2 regions of the Variovorax sp. PMC12 genome follow, and region 1 is predicted to be linked to the other one. Evidence: riboswitches for the same ligand, from Rfam matches in the RefSeq annotation. Region 1 holds a riboswitch; the other holds the start of a gene.
What was found. A riboswitch is a leader RNA that binds a small molecule or an ion and turns the genes downstream of it on or off. The one in region 1 is predicted to bind cobalamin.
Positions count from the first base shown of each region.

Region 1 (9,969 bases):
GCCCCGAGGCCGGCGCGGCCACCAGCACCGCGGCGCAGGCGGCCGCCGCGGCACCGGCGGTGTCGCTTGCTTGCGAGGGGTTGCTTATTGCGGCGTCCACTTGAGACCGACGTACGCGGTGCGGCCGGCGGTGGCGTACAGGCGTGCGTACTGGTAGTCCTTGTTGCCCACATTGTCGACCCGCGCGATCAGGTTCAGGTCGCGCGTGAGCTGCCTGCTGGCCGACAGGTTCAGCACGGTGTAGCCGCCGAGCTTGACGCTGTTGGCGGCGTCGTCGTAGCGGCGGCTCGAGGTCTGCACCTCGGCGCCCAGCGTCCAGCCGGCGACGCGCCAGTCGGCACCGAAGGTGGCGTGGCGCTGCGCACGGCGAGCCAAAAGGTTGTGCGTGCCGAGGTCGCGCGGGTCCTGGAAGTCGAGCGAGGTGCGCAGCGTGACGTCGCCGATGCGGTGGCCGCCCGACAGCGTGACGCCCTGGTAGCGGGCGCGCGCCGTGTTCCTGTAGCAGCCGAAGGAGGAGGCGCAGCCCTTGGCGGTGCCGTCGAAGCTGATCAGGTTGCGCACCTGGTTGTTGTAGACCACGATGCCGGCGTGCGAGGCGCCTTCGGTGTACTGCAGGCCCAGTTCGACGTTGCGGCTGGATTCGGGTTGCAGCGTGGCCAGGCCGTATTCGCTGAAGCGCTGGTAGAGCGTGGGCACGCGGAAGGCGGTGCCGGCCGAGGCCGTGAAGCGCAGCGACGGCGTGATGGCATAGCCGTAGGCGGCGCTGCCGGTGGTCTTGCCGCCGAATTCGCTGTCGCGGTCGTGGCGCACATGCAGCTGCAGCGAGTGCGGGCCCTGCACGAAGCCGTAGCCCAGCGACAGCGCGTCCTGCGCGCGGTCGCGCGACAGCAGCTTCGAGCTGGTGGTGGGCGCGTTGTCGAGCGCGTCTTCGCGGCGTTCCAGGGTGGCCGTCACCAGGTGTGGGCCGAAGCGGAATTCGTTCTGGAACAGGTAGCCGCGCAGGTGGGTTTCGGTGCGGTAGAACGAAGGCTGCGTCTTGTAGACCGACTGCGAATCGGTGATCTGCACGCGGGTGCTGTAGACGTCGTTCCACTTGGCCGACCAGGTGAGGCCGGCGGTGCGCAGCGTGTTGCTGGAGATGTCGTTGGCGAACAGGAACGGCAGCTTGGTCCTGTACGACACGGTGGCGTCGTAGCCGGCCTTGATGTCGCTCGCGAGCAGCGTGGCGTCGATGCGCTGGTCGGGCGTGATCTGGAAGCCCAGCTTCACGTTGCCCGAGGTGCTGTTGTAGCCGTCGCGGTCGGGGCTGGTGAAGCCGTCCTTGACCACATTGCGCTTGTCGACCGGCTGCACGTTGTAGCCCTTGCTTTCTTCATGCTCGACACCGAAGGAGTAGTCGAACAGGCCCGACTTCCCGCTCACGCCGCCTTCGATCCTGCGCAGGCCGTAGCTGCCGAAGCCGATGCCCGCGTAGGGCGAGACGCCCTCCTCGCCGCGCTTGGTGAAGAGCTGGATCACGCCGCCGATGGCGTCCGAGCCGTACACCGCGGCGGCCGGGCCGCGCAGCACTTCGATGCGGTCGATCTGCGACAGCGGGATGCCTTCCCAGCCGGCGCCGCCGGTCGATTGCGAGTCGATGCGCACGCCGTCGAGGTAGACGGCCGTGAAGCGCGTTTCCGCGCCGCGGATGTACAGGCTCGTCGTGTTGCCGATGCCGCCGGTGCGCGAGATCTCGATGCCGGGCAGGCGCGCCAGCACGTCGGCCACGCCGGTGGCGCCGCTGCGCTCGATGGTCTGGCGGTCGATGATCGACACGTCGCCCACCAGGTCAGACAGCGCCTGCGGCGTGCGGTTGGCCGTGACCACCGTCTCGCCGAGGGTGGGCGCCTGTTGCGCATGGGCCAGGCCGCCGAAGGCGGATGCCAGCGCCAGCGGCAGGCAGGCGAAGCGGAGACGGCGCGCAGGAGCGCGGCCACGGAAAACGGAAGCGTGGGAAATCATGAAATGTGCCGAACGAACGTCAATGCCCCGTGCCGGCTTCCCCGCCGGCACCTGGGCGCAATGGCTGCCTCGCGCACGGATTCTTTTTTTCCGTGCATGCGGCAGCCGCCTTGTTGGCCGGTATCCGGGCTGGCAGAACGCCCCTCGCCGCCTTCCCAGGCACCTGTTTCAGGGTGCCCAGTGGCTGAGTGGAGAGGGGTGACGCCTTGCGGCGTCGTCTGCTTGACCGTTGCGGGGGCAGCGCAGGCGGCTTGGGCCCGGCCCGGTACGCGCTCGAGGGCGTTCGGGGGACCTTCACTCCTGCTTCCCGTTGAACCGCGGCGCGTGAACCACGCCGCAGGCACCAACGGGCGGGATTTTAGGCCCTGTCCGACACGATTTAAGCCGAAAGTTGCGCACCGCTAACATCGCAGCGATGCGCCCGGCCTCGGTTTTCCTGAATATTCGTTCCGCGCTGCAGCGGCTTTTCGGCGTTTCGGGCTGGCAGTCGATGCTGCTCTGGTCCATTGCCGCGGGCCTGCTCGGCACGCTGGCGACCGAACTTTTCCGCGCGGCGCTCTACGGCTTCGAGCATCTGGTGCTGGGCCCCGGGGAAGGGCTGGTGGCCATGGCCAGGCACCTGCCGTGGTGGGCGCGCGTGGCCTGCCCCACGCTCGGCGGGCTGGTGGCGGGCCTGCTGCTGGTGCTTGCCAAGCGCGTGGCGGAGCGAAGCGCCACCTCCGACTACATGGAAGCGATCGTGCTTGGCGACGGACGCATTCCAGTCGCGCAGACGCTGGTGCGCAGCGCGTCGTCGCTGGTGAGCATCGGCACCGGCGGCTCCATAGGGCGCGAAGGCTCGATGGTGCAGCTCGCGGCGCTGGCCGCCTCGCAACTGGGGCGGCTGCTGCGCTTTCCGGCGGAACGGCTGCGGCTGCTGGTGGCCTGCGGCGCCGCCGCCGGCCTCACGGCCGCCTACAACGCGCCCATCGCGGGCGCCTTCTTCGTCGCCGAAATCGTGCTGGGCTCGATCGCGATGGAAAGCGTGGGGCCGATCATCATCGCGTCGGTGGTGGCGAACGTCGCGATGCGCGCGCTGCCGGGCTATCAGCCGCCTTACAAGATGCCGGCGTTCCCCGAGATCCACGGCGCGGAGGTGGTGCTGTTCTGCGTGCTCGGCGTGCTGCTGGGCTTTGCGTCCGTCGGGTTCCTGCGTGCGCTGCAGGGCAGCCGCGCGCTGTTCGCCAGGCTGCCGCTCGCGCTGCCGTGGCGGCTGGCGCTGGGCGGGCTGCTGATGGGCGCCATTTCCGTACCGATGCCCGAGGTCTGGGGCAACGGCTACAGCGTGGTCAACGCGGTGCTGCACACGCCGTGGCCCTGGACGCTGATCGCGATGGTGCTGGTCGCCAAGGCGGCCGCGACCATGGCCACCGCCGGCTCGGGCGCCGTGGGCGGCGTGTTCACGCCGGCGCTGTTCTTCGGCTGCATGATCGGTGCGCTGTTCGGGCTGGCGGTGCAGGCGCTGTGGCCGGCTTCCAGCTCCGCGCCTTTCGCCTATGCCATCGTCGGCATGGGCGCCTTCCTGGCGGGAGCTACGCAGGCGCCGCTGATGGCGATATTGATGATCTTCGAGATGACGCTGAGCTATCAGGTCATGCTGCCGCTGATGGCCGCGAGCGTCATCGCGTACTTCATCGCGCGCTCGGCCAATGCCGGCTCCATGTACGAGATCACGCTGCGCCGCAACGAGCAGCGCGACGCGCAACTGCGCCTGCGCGGGCTGCACGTGCGCGACCTGGTGCAGCCGGCCGAGACCGTGGTCGGCCCCGAGGCGGACCGCGAGGCGATGAGCAGGCTCTTCCTGCAGCACCCGGTGAAGTACCTGTACGTGGTCGATGCCGGCGGGCGCTACCTGGGCGTGGTGCCGCTGGCCGCGCTGGGCGCAGCGCCGGCCGAAACCACGGCCGGCGCCCTGCTCTCGCAGGCGATCCTGCCGATCACCGCCGACACCGGCCTGGGCGAAGCGCTGCAGCGCTTCCTGGAGCACCGTGGCGAGCGACTGCCGGTGATCGAGAGCGCGGCCGACCCGGTGCTGCTGGGCGTGGCGGCCAAGAGCGCGCTGCTCGCCACCTATGTGCGGCTGAGCGAGTAGTTTGAAACGCCGGTGGAAGGCCGCAGAATCCATGCCTGCACGCCCCCTCGCCCGAGCACGGCGAAGGGCCCCTCCCAGGGAAACTACAATCGCCAACCATGCCCGCATCCAGCCCCATCGACCAGATCGCCGAGCGTGTCGAACGCCTGCTCGTGCGTCACGAAGAGGTGCAGCGCACCAATGAGTTGCTGCAGGAACAGGTCGATGCGCTCACGCGCGAACGCGACGCACTGAAGTCGCGGCTCGCCGCGGCCCGCACGCGCCTCGACGCGCTGCTCGAACGGCTGCCGGCTGAACCACCTCCCCAAGACCCCTCCGCATGAAGCAGATTGAAGTACAGATCATGGGCCAGAGCTATCTGCTCGGCTGCCCCGACGGCGGCGAAGCGCAGCTGCGCGAAGCCGTCGAACGCGTGGACGCTGCCATGTGCAAGATCCGCGATGCGGGAAAAGTCAAGGCCCGCGACCGCATCGCGGTGCTGGCCTCGCTGAACCTGGCCTTCGACCTGGCCGCGCAGCAGGCCACTGCCGCCGCCGCGCCCGCGGCAGTACCTCCCGCCGAGGCAGCAGGCACCGCCCCCGATACGGCGGAAAAAGACCCGAAGGCCGCGCAGCTCATTCAGAGACTCGATCAAGCCCTTGCCGGCGATGGACATTTGCTCTGAATGAATTCGTCGGACACAGGCAGGGAGGCGTAAAATCCGAACTGTCTGCAGACGTGTCGGGCTTAATATTTCCTTGTTCCAATGCTCTCCGGAGCCGGGCTTGGTACATCGCTAGACGGGCGTGATCATCTCGCGTCAGATGAACCCGAAGTCTTGCTGCCCTCGCCCACCTGAACCCTGGTTCAGGATGCGGGTCCGGCACATCATCTGCAGACACCTTTTCCCGCCGCGGCCCCCTGCACCAGTTGCACGGGGCCGCTGCTTTTTGCAGAAGCACTTTCCCTTCCCTGCGCCACCGTGAACATCACCGCCCTGCTCGACCCCCTGCTCATCGCCGAACTCGCGGCACTCGGCCTCGGTACCGGCTTTCTCGCGGGCCTGCTGGGCATCGGGGGCGGCATGATGATGGTGCCGTTCATCACGATCATCATGGGCCACCGCGGCGTGCCGGCCGACCTGGCGGTGAAGATGGCCATCGCAACCTCCATGGCCACCATCATCTTCACCTCGGTGTCGAGCGTGCGTGCGCACCACAAGCGCGGCGCGGTGCGCTGGGACATCGTGAAGCGGCTCGCGCCCGGCATCGTCATCGGCAGCCTCGTGGGCAGCCTGGGCGTGTTCGCGCTGCTCAAGGGCACGGCGCTCGCCATCGTCTTCGCGCTGTTCGTGGGCTTCTCGGCCACGCAGATGTTCCTCGACAAGAAACCCAAGCCCACGCGGCAGATGCCGGGCACGGGCGGCCAGCTCGCGGCGGGCGGCGCCATCGGCTTCATCTCGGGCCTGGTGGGCGCGGGCGGCGGCTTCATCAGCGTGCCGTTCATGACGTGGTGCAACATCGCCATCCACAACGCCGTGGCCACGAGCGCGGCGCTGGGCTTTCCGATCGCGGTGGCCAACGTGGCGGGCTACGTGGTCAGCGGCCAATCCGTCGACGGCCTGCCGGCCGGCTCCTTCGGCTACATCTGGCTGCCGGCGCTCGCGGTGATCGCGGCGTGCAGCGTGCTCACCGCGCCGCTGGGCGCCAAGGCCGCGCACAGCCTGCCGGTGAAGAAGCTCAAGCGCGTGTTCGCGAGCATCCTGTACCTGCTGGCGGCCTACATGCTCTGGAAGGGCCTGCACGGCTGAAGACGGCGAGCTGCCGGTCCGGCAGCTCCGGCTACTGCTGCACCCGCTGCCGCCACTCGCGCGGCGAGCACCCGAAGCGCTCCCTGAAGGCACGGCTGAAATGGGCCGCGTCGTTGAAGCCCCGCCCGTAGGCGATCTCCCCCACCGGGCGGCCCGCCAGGCGCGGCTCCAGGAGGTCGCGGCTGCAGGCCTCGAGCCGGCGCTCCCAGATGTACTGCGACGGCGTGAGCGGTTCGCTCTTGAACACGCGGTGGATGTGGCTCACCGACATGCCCAGCTCCGCTGCCAGCGTACCCACCGACAGCGACGGATCGGCGAGCTGCTCGTCGATGCGCCTTTTCACGCGCGCCAGGTGGTACGCCGTGAGATTGCTGAGCGCCGGCGCGCGCGCCGCCGGCAATGTCTGCAGCCCCGCCACCAGGATGTTCTGCACCCCGTGGGCCACGGCCAGCGCCGAGGCGGGCTGCAGCGTGTCGATGTCCTCCCGCAGCGTGCGGATCATGCCCAGCAGCAGGTGCCCCGCGCCTTCGCGGCCTGACACCGTGGTGGCCGTCAGCGCCTCGGTGTCGCGCAGTTCGCTGCGCAGGCGCTCGCCGGGCAGCTTCAGCACGATCTGCTCGAAGGCCTCGTCGAACAGCAGCTGGTAGGGCCGCGTGCTGTCGTACAGCGCGAAGTCGCCGGCCGACAGCACGGCGTCGCGACCGTCCTGGCGCACCACGCCGTGGCCGCGCGCCTGGATGCTCACGAGGAAGTAGTCGTCGCTCGATCTCGAGATGTGGCCCGGCGTGCGCATCACCTTCTGCGGCGCTGAGGTGACCACCGACACGTCGAGGCCCGGCAGCGTGTGCTGGCGGATGCTGCCCTCGAAATCGCCCGTGTCGCCCTCGTGCACCGGGTCGCAGCCGAGCTGCACGTAGACGTTGCAGATCATGTCGGTCCAGTAGGCGAGCCGCTGGTTGCGCGAGACGGCGTCGGTGCTGATCAACTGGGTCATCGGGGGGTTCCTCGGAAAGCCCGCGAACGGCGCGGACTGGTGCATGCAACGCTGGAACAAGAACGCGGCCAATCCTGGTCAAGCCGTTCCGGCGGCGCGAATTTACGCTTCAAGCAACCCGCATGCCACAGCGCAAACCCGGTGCGCGCGGCCTGCGGTTCGTTACTTTCATAGCACCTGGAGATCCACCATGCCGACCACCGTCCACCCCAAGCTGCGCGTCGCCGCCGTTCAGGCCGCGCCCGTGTTCCTCGACCTCGACGCCACCATCGACAAGACCATCGACCTGATGGCGCAGGCCGCGAAGCAGGGCGTGCAGCTCATCGCCTTTCCCGAGACCTGGATCCCCGGCTACCCATGGTGGATATGGCTCGACTCGCCGGCATGGGGCATGCAGTTCGTGCAGCGCTACCACGACAACTCCCTGGTCATCGGCTCCGCCGAGTTCGAGCGGCTGAACGCCGCGGCGCGCAAGCACAAGATCTGGCTGTCCTTCGGCTTCAGCGAGAAGTCGGCGGGCAGCCTCTACATCGCGCAGGCGCTGATCGACGACCAGGGCAACACCGTGCAGACGCGCCGCAAGCTCAAGCCCACGCACGTGGAGCGCACCGTGTTCGGCGAAGGCGACGGCGCCGACCTGCACGTGGTGGAAACGCCCATCGGCAACATCGGCTCGCTGTGCTGCTGGGAGCATCTGCAGCCGCTCAGCAAGTACGCCATGTATGCGCAGAACGAGCAGATCCACTGCGCTGCCTGGCCCAGCTTCTCGCTCTATCGCAGCGCGGCCTACGCACTGGGGCAGGAAGTCAACAACGCAGCGAGCCAGGTGTATGCGGTCGAGGGCGGCTGCTTCGTGATCGCGCCCTGCGCCACCGTTTCCAAGGCCATGAGCGAGCTGATGTGCACCGACGCCGGCAAGCAGCAGATGCTGGGCGTGGGCGGCGGCCACGCGCGCATCTACGCGCCCGACGGTTCACCGCTGGGCACGCCGCTGGCGGAGGACGAGGAAGGCCTGGTCGTCGCCGACATCGACCTCGGCATGATCTCGCTCGCCAAGGCCGCGGCGGACCCCAGCGGGCACTACTCGCGCCCCGACGTCACGCAGCTGCTGCTGAACAAGACGCGCCGCGAGCCCATGGTGGTGCAGCTCACGCCCGAGCCCGAGGGCAGCGCGGCCGAGCCGGTCGTGGCCTGACACCGAAGGAGCCGAGCCGTGGAATCCGCCATCGCCGAACACCTGAAGTGCCCCCGCACGCGCCACCGCCGCGTGGAGGACGACTACGCTCCACCCTACCCCGTGTGGTCGGCCCGCGCGCCCGTATCGACCACGCAGGTGGTCATGGGGTACTTCGGCGTGCAGTCGCGCGGCGCGGACATGCAGGGCCACGCCTGCGCCGCGCTGATGAAGATCGCGCGCGACTTCGCCCTGCCCGACGGGCCGGGCCACCACGACCTCACGCACCACGTCGATGCCGACGGCTTCGACAACATGATCGCCATCGCCTACTGGCGCGACCCCGATGCGTTCAGGCGCTGGTGCGCCACGCCCGCTGTCGACGCATGGTGGCGCGCCGACGAGCGGCTCACGGAAGGCCTCGGCTACTTCCGCGAGATCGCGTCGCCACGCGTGCAGCACTTCGAGACCATGTTCAACACGCCCGACCGCATGGAGGGCGTGGGCGTGGTGATGGGCGGCGTCAGCGGCGAGCTGCAGGAGCACGGCTACTGGGGATCGATGCGCGACCGGATCCCGCTCTCGCAGACCGACGCCATGGCGCCGTCAGGCACGCGCGCGGTGATCGCCGGCGCGCCGGTGCCGGGGCAGCGCGTGCGCATCGCCGGCCACGAGAACATCGCGATGATCCGCTCCGGCCAGGAGTGGACCGACACCAGCGGCCAGGAACGCACGCTCTACCTGCAGGAAATGGAGCCCGTGCTGCGCGAAGGCATGGACTTCCTGCGCGACCAGGGCCTGGGCATCGGCTGCTACAGCAACCGCTACATGCACCACCTCGACACGCACGGCAAGCCGCTGCAGAAGTCCTTCGGCCTGAGCTACTGGCACTCGCTGGCCGACATGGAGCGCTGGGCCGAGTCGCACCCGACGCACGTCGCGATCTTCGGCAGCTTCATGCGCTACGTGCAGGCGCTGAACTTCCAGCTGCAGCTGCGCGTGTACCACGAGGTGTCGGTGCTGAAGGCCGACGAGCAGAGCTACGAGTACATCAACTGCCACGCGCGCAGCGGGCTGATGAATGGGCTCGCGCCCGCGGCATGAGACGACCTGCGGTCAGCTCGCGAACAGCGCCTTGTGCTCCGCGCGCAGCAGCGCCTTCTGCACCTTGCCCATGGTGTTGCGCGGCAGCTCCGGCACCACGAAGCAGCGCTTGGGGATCTTGAAGTTCGCGAGCTTCGACTTGAGGTCGGCCACGATGGCTTCGGCGTCGAGCGCGGCGCCGGCCTTGGGAATGACGATGGCCACGCCCACCTCGCCGAAGTCGGGGTGCGGCACGCCGACCACCGCGCTCTCGGCCACGCCGGCCATCTCGTTGATGTAGCCCTCGATCTCGGCCGGGTACACGTTGTAGCCGCCGCTGATGATCAAGTCCTTGCTGCGCCCGACGATGGTGATGTAGCCCAGGCCGTCGATCTTGCCCACGTCGCCGGTCTTGAAGAAACCGTCGGCGGTGAACTCCTCCTTCGTCTTCTCGGGCATGCGCCAGTAGCCCGAGAACACGTTGGGCCCGCTGACCTCGATGTTGCCGATCTCGTCGGTGGTGCAATCACGGCCGCTGTCGTCGCGCACGCGCAGTTGCACGCCAGGCAGCGCGAAGCCGACGGTGCCGCCGCGGCGCTCGCCCTGCTCGGGCCTGTAGGGGTTGGAGGTGAGCATGGCGGTCTCGCTCATGCCGTAGCGCTCCAGGATGGTGTGGCCGGTGCGCTCGCGCCACTCCTCGAAGGTCTCGATGAGGAGCGGCGCGGAGCCGGCGATGAACAGCCGCATGTTGCGCACCGCCTCTCGCGTGAGGCCCGGCTCCGCCAGCAGCCGCACGT
Region 1 is NZ_CP027773.1:1,497,647-1,507,615, forward strand. It holds gene C4F17_RS06910 (cobyrinate a,c-diamide synthase) at 1-100, opposite strand, end outside; gene C4F17_RS06915 (TonB-dependent receptor domain-containing protein) at 85-2,001, opposite strand; cobalamin riboswitch at 2,100-2,363, opposite strand; gene C4F17_RS06920 (ClcB-like voltage-gated chloride channel protein) at 2,417-4,132, shown strand; gene C4F17_RS06925 (DUF904 domain-containing protein) at 4,231-4,455, shown strand; gene C4F17_RS06930 (cell division protein ZapA) at 4,452-4,796, shown strand; gene C4F17_RS06935 (sulfite exporter TauE/SafE family protein) at 5,100-5,921, shown strand; gene C4F17_RS06940 (helix-turn-helix domain-containing protein) at 5,953-6,915, opposite strand; gene C4F17_RS06945 (carbon-nitrogen hydrolase family protein) at 7,106-8,110, shown strand; gene C4F17_RS06950 (phenylacetaldoxime dehydratase family protein) at 8,129-9,193, shown strand; gene C4F17_RS06955 (malonate--CoA ligase) at 9,206-9,969, opposite strand, start outside.

Region 2 (9,969 bases), 970 kb from region 1:
GCACCACGATGTCGCCCGGCGTCTGGTCGAGGCGGGTGACGACGCTGTCGTCCTCGACGAAGCGTCCGGGCTGGGTGCTCAGCAGGTGCATGCGGTCAGGTGTTCAGCCGTCAAGCCGTCATGCGGCGATCGCGGCCGCCTCTTGCAGCGCCTTGCGCAGCGCCGCTTCGTCCAGGTCTTCGCCGATGAACACCAGCCGCGTGCGCTGCGCCTCGCCGTCGCGCCAGCGGCGGTCGAAGTGGTGGTCGAAGCGCCGGCCCACGCCCTGCACCAGCAGGCGCATCGGCTTGCCCGGCACGGCGACGAAGCCCTTCACGCGATAGATGGTGTGCTGCTCGACCAGCTTGCCGAGCACGGCCAGCAGGCTGTCGCGGTCCACGGGCGGCAGCTCGATCACCAGCGAGTCGAACTCGTCGTGGTCGTGGTCTTCCTCGTGGTCGTGGTGGCTTTCGCGCAGGTGGATGGTGGCCTCGGCGGCGCGGCCCTGGCCCAGCAGCAGCGCGAGCGGCAGCCTGCCCTCGGTGGCAGCGACGATCTTCACCTCGGGCGGCAGTTCCTCGCGCACCAGGGCCTCGACCTTCGCGCGCGCGGCGTCGTCCATCAGGTCGGTCTTGTTGAGCACCACCAGGTCGGCGGCCGAGAGCTGGTCTTCGAACAGCTCGTGCAGCGGCGATTCGTGGTCGAGGTTGGGGTCGGCGCGGCGCGCTTCGTCCACGGCCTCGGGGTTCTCCGCGAACTGGCCCGACGCGGCGGCCGGGCCGTCGACCACGGTGACCACCGAGTCGACGGTGAAGATGTTGGCGATGTCCGGCCACTGGAAGGCCTGCACCAGCGGCTTGGGCAGTGCCAGGCCCGAGGTCTCGATGAGCACCGCGTCGAGGTCGCCTCGCCGCTCGGCCAGCTGCAGCATCACGGGCAGGAACTCTTCCTGCACGGTGCAGCAGACGCAGCCGTTGGCCAGCTCGTAGAGCGCGCCTTCGCGCTCGTTGCCTTCGTCGTCGCAGCCGATGCCGCAGCCGCGAAGAATCTCGCCGTCGATGCCGAGCTCGCCGAACTCGTTGACGATCACCGCGATGCGGCGGCCTTCGGCGTTGCCGAGGATGTGGCGCAGCAGCGTGGTCTTGCCGCTGCCGAGGAAGCCCGTGACGATGGTGACGGGGATCTTGGCGTTGCTTGCTTGGGTCATTGGAGTGTTCGTTGGGGCGCCCGTGGCGGCCGGAGAGATGAACGGGCACCGGGCGCCAGCATGGGCGTTCCGGTGGCCATCACGAGAGGATCGGCGCCAGGCCCGCCAAGCGAGCCTGGAACCCGGGAAGAAGGAGAGCGCGGTGAATCAGACGCCGCCGTACAGGCGGCGCTCGACGAAGACCGAGCCTTGCAGGCGGCGCCAGCCCTTGGCGGCGGCCAGCACGCCCAGGTCGACCAGCGGCTCGACCAGCACCACCGTCATGTAGGCAGCCCCGAAGCTGGCGATCTGGCCGAGGTTCTCGAGCCCGGTGCCGCGGCCGTACAGCGCCCAGAAGCCGACCCACACCACGATGCCGCCCTGGTAGGCCACCGACAGCTTGAAAGCCTGCTGGTAGCTCAGGTCCACATAGGCCACGTTCTTCGGGATGATGCGGCGCGCCAGCGCGGCGGTCGCGAACAGCGGCACCAGCAGCGTGGTGACGTTCATGCCGTACTGCGCAATGTCCTGCGGCTCGAAGAACAGGCCCTGGATGAGCAGCCCGCCCGCCAGGCCGATGGCCGCGGGCGCCAGCCCGAACACCAGCAGCAGCGTGGTGCCGAGGATCAGGTGCACCTCGGACACGCCCACCGGGTGATGCGGCAACACCTCGAAGAAGCAGAACACCAGCGCCACGGCAACGGCGGAGCGCAGCACCAGTGCGGCAAGGCCGTCTTTCACCGCGGTTTCGATGGTCACCTTGCCTGTGTAGGCGAGTGCGGCAGCGGCCGTGGCATAGCTGAGAAAAATCTTGGTTCCGTCGACGAGACCTGGTTCGATGTGCATCGAGCACCTCCTGAAATGCACCGCAGTGCGAAAGTTGATTGTTGGTTCATGGACCTGCCTGCGCAAGCCCCTTCGAGGCCGCCGCCCGCCGTGGCTTGCGCCGCAGCCGGCGCCAGCCGATCACCACGCCGCTGGCCGAGGCTACCGCACCGACCACCGACAGCAGCCACATCACGACATCCCAGGCCGGCCGGTACTGGATGAGCCAGGGAAAGTCGAGGCTGTGCGCCGCGTTGAAGAGCCAGCGGCGCAGGCGCGAGTTGCTGTCGTTGCTGCCCGCCACCTGCCCGCTGGCCGGGTCGATGTAGACCCGGCTGCGCGCGGCGTCGTCGAACTGCAGGCGCCACACGGGCACGATGCGCTCGCGGTGGTGGCCGTACCAGTGGAAGTCTTCGCGCGTCTGGAGCACCGCCTCGGTGACACGGGCGCCGGGACGCAGCGCCGAAGCGGCGCGCACGATGTCGTCCCTGGCAATGGAAGCAGGCGCGCCGCTGGCGGCATCGACCACCCACGCGCGCACCTGCGCATCGCGCAACTGCAGCAGCGGCCGGCCGTCGAACCACAGCAGCATGGCCTCGCGCGGCGCGGCGGCGCCCCCGCCGTGCGGCAACGATGCCGGCGGCCAGGGGAACGGCGACACCCCAGCACCGCTGTAGCGGGCCATCGCCGCCGCGTCGCCCGGCCCGCGCTGGAACCAGCCGTTGGGGTTCATCGAGAGCCAGCCGCTGATGATCCAGGTCAGCACGAAAAAGCCGCCGATCAGCCCCGCGATGTGGTGCCAGGCCATCCACCCGCTGTACGGCGTGACCGATCCGCTGCGAAAACGCCTGCGCAGCCGCACACGCAGGATGCCGATGACGATGCCCGTCACCGCCGAGACGATGCACGCCGCCGACAGCCACACGACCACGTCGTGCCACAGGGGCGGGTCGGCGCGCAGCGGCGTGAAGTAGATCCAGTGCGGCACCGAGCCCAGCCAGTTCCAGAAGCGCTCGGAGCGGTTGCTGTCGCGCACCACTTCGCCGTTGCGCGAAGACACGTAAAGCTCGGTGCCGGCCGCGTCGCCAAGCTCGATGCGGTGCAGCGGGCGCAGCGGGTTCAGGCCCTGAGGCACGGTCCACTGGTCGCGCTCCAGCGTCTCGGCCCAGCGCGCGCCCGGCCGGCCCGAAAACGCGCGCGCGATGGCTTCGGCCTGCGCGGCATCGACCGGGCCCGGCACACGGCCGTCGCGCGCCGAGACCGTATGCCGGCCGCCGTGCGCATCGACGATGCGCCACACGGGCTGCGGATCGGTGCCGCCCTGCATCTCCAGCACCATGCGCCGGGGCGGCTGCGCGCGTGCGGCGGGCGGCAATGCATCGAGCGCGGCCGCGGGCGACACCGTTGCCTGCGAAAAGCGCAGCGGCCCCAGCCCGGCCAGCCGCTCGGCGTCCGTCAGGTTGGGATACCCCACGTACATCATCACCACGCCCGAGACGAACCACATGACGAACAGCAGGCAGCCGCCGATGCCCAGCCACCGGTGGGTCCAGTAGAGGCCGTGCCGGATGCGCGGCCAGGCGCGGCGCCATGCGGAAGTCATGCGCGCGTCGCTCAGAAATCGACCAGCGCCGAGAGTTCGAACGAACGCGGGCGTCCCAGCAGCCACTGGTTGCCGCCGTTCGAGAACGACACCGCATAGCGCCGGTCGGCCAGGTTGTAGGCGCGCAGCGCCAGCTTCAGCGAAGGGTTCGCCTGCCAGCTGAGCGAAGCGTCGGCCACGGTGTACGAGCCGATCTTGCGCGAGTTGGCGGCGTCGACCTGGCGCGGGCCGACATGGCGCACGCCGAACGCGGCCTCCCACTGCGGCAGGAAGCGCCAGTTGAGCCACAGGTTGGCCGTCTGCTCGGGCACGCCGCTGGGCGTGTTGCCCGCGCGCGAGATCAGCCTGCCGCCGACCACTTCGTTGAAGTCGTCGTAGCGCGCGCGCAATCTGGCGATGTTGGCCTCGAGGTCCAGCGTGGGCGTGAGCGCCATGTCCAGCGTGGCCTCGATGCCCTCGGACGACTGCCGCCCGATCTGCTGCGTCTTGCCCGGGTCGCTCGCGTCGCGCGACAGCAGCTTGTTCTTCTCGATGCGGTAGGCCGCCACGGTCCAGGCGCCGCGGTTGTCGGCGAACTGGCGCTTGTAGCCGACCTCGACCTGCCGGCCGGTGCTGAGCTCGAACGGCACCTGCGTGGCCGAGGTGCTGATGAGCGAGGTCAGCGGATCGGCCGCGCGCGCCACCTGCGCATAGAAAGACTGCGACGCATCGGGCGCATACACCACGCCCAGGCGGCCGGTGGCGTACTCGAAGGTCTTGCCCAGATTGTTGGCCGCGTTCTGCAGGTCGGCGCGGGCGATCTTCGCGTGGTCCCAGCGCAGGCTGCCCACCACCGACCATTGATCGTCGAAGGCCAGCTTGTCTTCGGTGAGGAAGGCGTAGGTGCCGGTCCTGGTCCGGTAGCGAGGCGTGTAGGCCACGGGCGAAACGTAGTAGCCCGGGTTGAAGACGAAGGGGTCCACCACCGATCGCCCACCATAGGGCGAATCGTTGGTGTGCTGGAAGTCGATGCGGTTCACGTCGAAGCCCACCAGCACCTGGTTGGCCAGGCCGAACAGGCCGTGTTTGAAGGTGGCGTCGGTGCGGTTGCCGATCTGCTCCTGGTCGTGGCCGATCTCCAGGTAGTCGCCGCGCGTCACGCGGCGCGTGGTGGCGCTGTAGGTGTAGGTCTCGCTGTTGCGCCAGTGGCGCTTGCTCTCCAGCCGGTAGAGCTGGTTGCGCACGGTGACCGAATCGTTCGGCGTCCACTGGGCGTCGAGGCGGGTCCACTTGTCGAGGTACTTGATCTCGGAATCGTCGAGGTTGTAGTTCTGGCGCAGCATCTGGCTGCTCAGGCGGCCGTCGATCAGCGGCACGCCGTAGTAGCGCTGCGGCGACTGCCGGCCCTCGTCGTGCGAGAGCGTGAACTGCAGTTGCGGCGACACGTCGAGCCGCACCGCCGCGCCCACGGCCAGGCTCTCGGCCTGGCCGCGCTGCATGAAGCCGTCGGTCTGGCGGTGGCTGATGTCGAAGCGGTAGGAGAGCCTGTCATTGATCGCGCCGCCGCTGCCGAAAGCCACCTGGCGGGTGGCGTCGGAGCCGACGGTGAGCAGCGCCTGGTTCTGGATCGGCCCGCGCGTGGGCTTCCTGGGCACCACGTTGATCGCGCCGCCGATGGCGCCTTCGCCGTACATCACCGAGGCCGCGCCGCGCAGTACCTCGATGCGGTCGACCGACCAGGTGTCGAACGGGAAGGTGACGGTTCCCGCGCCCGCGTACAGCCGCGTGCCGTCGAACAGCTGCATCACCGAGCCGTGGCCCAGGAAGCCGCGCGCCGCCATCGCGGTGCCGCCGTTGCCGGGGCCGGGCGAACCGGTGATGCCGGTGGCGCGGGTGGCGGCATCGATCACCGAGGCGTCGCCGCGTGCGCGGATGGTGTCGCCGTCCAGCACCTCGATGCTGGCCGGCGTTTCCAGCGGCGTCAGGCCCAGGCGGCTGCCGGTCTGAGTGGTCTCGTCGATGGCGAGCCGCGTATGGCGGTCGGCCTCGACCTGCACCGGCGCCAGGCTCTGGCTGCCGTCGGCCTGTGCGAGGGCCGCGGCAGGCCCGAGGGCGAGCCCCAGCCCCAGTGAAATACCCGAAAGCCGCACGCTTTGCGGCGCGCCCGTGCGATCGCGCGATGGCGATGCCTGTCGGCTCATGTGATCTCTCCTCCGGCCCGCGTCCCCGCAGGCTCCTCTGTCCGAAAAAGGACGAGGCGGGAGAAGCGGAGGGGCGATGACGGTCCAGGCGCGAGCGCGGAGGCGGCAGGCCCGGACACGCACTCCCGCAGCGTCCGAAGGCGGTTTCCAAGGCCGGTATCCGGGCTTGCGGAGCGCTCCGACGCGCGAAATGCGCATCGGAGCAGAAACCCTCGCCTTCCCACGCCGAAGCGCAGTGGCCGCCGGCCTCTTCAAGGAGGCGCCGGCTTGAGGATTCCCGATCCGCTGACCGTTGCGGGGGCAGCGCAGGAATGACCGGGTCGGCTATGACCCGGCGCACCTGCTTCCCGTTTAACCCCGGCGCCATGGCATGGCGGGCGGGGCACCTTCGAACCGTGTTGACTGGTTTGATTCGTGAGAATTAACAAACCATAACCGCGAAATTATAAGTAGCCGCTATTGCCGTCGGGTCCGAACAGGCGCCGCATCACCGCCACGCCGGCCACCAGCGCGTTCGAATAGCTGGCGTAGGGCTCGAGCGCCGCTTCCAGCGGCTCGTAGAAGTGGGAGGCGTCTCCGGGCTCTCCGGCGACCGCTTCCATCAGCACCCAGTAGAACTCCCCTTTTTCCAGCTCATGGACAGTGAGCGCGATGTTTCTCTGTGTGTGCATGGAATGGATTGGGCAGTGCTTATTGGTGAATGGGTGGAGGCCAAGGCCGGTTGACAGCTTCCGGGCTTCTCCTACAGAGGGGATTCCCCGTGCAGCCTATGTTTTTATGTTTTGCACATGCACAAGCAGGAGACAGCATGAAGAACTTCACTCTCGAACCCGGCATGCGGGCAACCATCGGCGGAGCCTTCTATCCGACCGGCTACTCGATGGTCATGTTTCCGGACGCGGAAGATGCCCAGCGCGTCGGCCGCGGGCTGATCGAGCAAGGCACCAGCGGCGACGACGTCTACCTGCTTCCCGCGCAAACCGTGCTCTCCCAGATCACGCCCACCGTGGAAACTGCCGACGACCCCCTGCCCTCCGCCGGCACCGAAGGCGCGACCGTGCGCGCATACACGAAGCTGGCGCGCGAAGGCCACACGGCGCTGCTGGTGAAGACCGAGGACAGCGAAGCGGCCGAGCAGCTCATGGTGCTGGTGCGCACGGTGCCCTACTCCATCGCGCAGCGCTACCGCACGCTGGTGATCGAAGACCTCTGAGTTCGTCAGGCCGGGGCCGCCATCGACACGGCCCGCTGGACCACGTCGCGCGCCATGGCCTGCGCGAGTTCCTGCTCTCCCAGGAACACGGTCACGGCCGCCTCGCGCGTGAGCAGCGCGGCTTCCTGTTCGTTGTGGCTGCGGATCACGGTCTGGATGGTGGGGTTGAGCGTGCGCGCAGTCTCGATCATCTGGCGCACGTTCATGGCGTCGGGCGTGGCAACCACCAGCACGCGCGCGCGGGCCACGTGCGCCTGGATCAGCACCGCCGGATCGGCGGCATCGCCCCACACGGCCGGCGTGCCGGCTTCGCGCAGCTTTTCGACCAGTTCGCGGTTCTGCTCGGCGACCACGTAGGGAATGTCGTTGGCGTCGAGTTCCGCCGCAATGCGGCGACCGACGCGGCCGTAGCCCACCAGCACCACCTGCCGCGACAGGTACTTGGCCTCGGTCGTCATGGGCAGTTCGGCCAGCGGGTCGTCGCGCGACTCGAGCCCGCGCGCGAACGACGAGTGCGCATGCAGCCATTTCTGCATCGGCCCGATCAGGCTGAACCACAGCGGGTTGGTGGCGATGGAGATGAGCGCGCCCGCCAGCACCAGGCTCTGCCCCTCCACCGGCAGCAGGCCGAGCGACACCCCCAGCCCCGCCAGGATGAATGAGAACTCCCCGATCTGCGCCAGGCTCGCGCTCACCGTGAGCGCGGTGCCCAGCGGGTAGCGGAACACCAGCACCAGCGCGCAGGCCGCGAGCGACTTGCCCAGCACGATCACCAGCACCACCGCCAGCACCTGAAGCGGCCGCTCGATCAGCACCGATGGATCGAACAGCATGCCGACCGACACGAAGAACAGCACCGCGAAGGCGTCGCGCAGCGGCAGGGACTCTTCCGCCGCGCGGTGCGCGAACTGCGACTCGCGCATGACCATGCCCGCGAAGAAGGCGCCCAGCGCGAACGACACGCCGAACAGCGCCGCCGACGCGAAGGCGATGCTCACGGCGGCCGCCACCACGCACAGCGTGAACAGCTCGCGCGAACCGGTGCGCGTGACCTGCCAGAGGATCCACGGGAACACGCGCCGCCCCACCACCAGCATCAGCGCCACGAAGCCGCCGACCTGCAGCAGCGTGAGACCCAGGGTCTGCCACAACGGGTCGGCCGGCCCTTCCTGCGCGGCATGGCCGCCCAGCGTGCCGGCCAGCGGCGGCATGAGCACGAGCACCAGCACCATTGCCAGGTCTTCGACCACCAGCCAGCCGATGGCGATGCGCCCGGTGAACGAATCGAGGATGCCCAGGCTCTCGAGTGCGCGCAGCAGCACCACCGTGCTGGCCACCGACAGCGCCAGGCCGAACACCAGCGCAGCGCCGGGGCTCCAGCCCCACCACATGGCCAGGCCGCCGCCGAGCAGCGTGGCCACCGCGATCTGCGCGAGTGCGCCGGGCAGCGCGATCTTGCGCACCGCCAGCAGGTCGTCCAGCGAGAAATGCAGGCCGACGCCGAACATCAGCAGCATCACGCCGATCTCGGCGAGCTGGGCGGCAATGCCCGCATCGGCCACGAAGCCCGGTGTGAACGGGCCGATGATCACGCCGGCCAGCAGGTAGCCGACCAGCGCCGGCAGCCGCAGCTTGGCCGCCAGGAAACCGAATACGAGCGCAAGCCCCAGGCCGGCGGCAATGGTGTTGATGAGGGAGACGCTATGGGGCATCGCTCCATTTTGCAGGAACGATGCCCAACCTTCGAGGCTGGCAGGACTCTTCACGCAACACCGTGGGACCGGCTTTACCGCCGGGCCGCTGGTGTTGCAGGGGGCTGCTCCCCGGCTATCCGGCCATCTTGCTGCTGCGCGCGGCGTCCAGCGCCTCGGGCTCCTGCGCCTCGACCCAGGTCTCGTTGTTGAGCCCTGCCTGCAGCCGGTTCTCGTCCAGCTCGTTGGTCCACTTGGCGACCACGATGGTGGCCACGCCGTTGCCGATCAGGTTGGTGAGCGCGCGGGCTTCCGACATGAAGCGGTCGATGCCCAGGATGAGCGCGAGCCCCGCCACCGGCACATGGCCCACGGCCGACAGCGTGGCCGCCAGCACGATGAAGCCGCTGCCCGTGACGCCCGCGGCCCCCTTCGATGTGAGCAGCAGCACCGCCAGCAGCGTGATCTCCTGCGTGAGCGTCATCGGCGTGTTGGTGGCCTGCGCGATGAACACCGCCGCCATCGTCAGGTAGATCGACGTGCCGTCCAGGTTGAACGAGTACCCCGTGGGAATGACCAGGCCCACGCAGGTCTTGTTGGCGCCCAGGTTCTCCATCTTCTCCATCATGCGCGGCAGCACCGATTCGCTGGACGACGTGCCCAGCACGATCAGCAGCTCTTCCTTGATGTACTTGATGAACTTCCAGATGCTGAACCCGTGGAAGCGCGCGATGAGCCCCAGCACCACGAAGATGAACAGCAGGCAGGTCAGGTAGAAGGTGCCCATGAGCTTGCCCAGCGAGAACAGGCTGCCCAGCCCGTACTTGCCGATGGTGAAGGCCATCGCGCCGAAGGCGCCGATGGGCGCCAGCTTCATGATGTAGTTGACGATGCCGAAGAGCACGTGCGAGCCCTTCTCGATCACGTCGAACACCAGCGTGCCGCGCCCGCCGAAGCGGTGCAGCGCGAAGCCGAACAGCACTGCGATCAGCAGCACCTGCAGGATCTCGCCCTTGGCGAACGCGTCGACGATGGTGTTGGGGATGATGTTCAGGATGAAGTCGACCGTGCCGGTCATCTTGCCGGGGCCGGTGTACGAGGCGATCGACTTGGTGTCGAGCGTGGCCGGGTCGACGTTCATGCCGGCGCCGGGCTGCAGCACGTTGACCAGCACCAGCCCGACCACCAGCGCGATGCTGGAGACGACCTCGAAGTACAGCAGCGCCAGGCCGCCGGTCTTGCCGACCTTCTTCATGTCTTCCATGCCCGCGATGCCGACCACCACCGTGCAG
Region 2 is NZ_CP027773.1:522,958-532,926, reverse strand. It holds gene cobN (cobaltochelatase subunit CobN) at 1-91, opposite strand, end outside; gene cobW (cobalamin biosynthesis protein CobW) at 119-1,186, opposite strand; gene C4F17_RS02390 (energy-coupling factor ABC transporter permease) at 1,334-2,011, opposite strand; gene C4F17_RS02385 (PepSY domain-containing protein) at 2,058-3,593, opposite strand; gene C4F17_RS02380 (TonB-dependent receptor) at 3,605-5,773, opposite strand; cobalamin riboswitch at 5,908-6,177, opposite strand; gene C4F17_RS02375 (hypothetical protein) at 6,217-6,444, opposite strand; gene C4F17_RS02370 (hypothetical protein) at 6,582-6,986, shown strand; gene ybaL (YbaL family putative K(+) efflux transporter) at 6,992-8,698, opposite strand; gene C4F17_RS02360 (dicarboxylate/amino acid:cation symporter) at 8,814-9,969, opposite strand, start outside.
Region 2: another riboswitch for cobalamin. It lies ahead of C4F17_RS02380 (TonB-dependent receptor); the one in region 1 lies ahead of C4F17_RS06915 (TonB-dependent receptor domain-containing protein).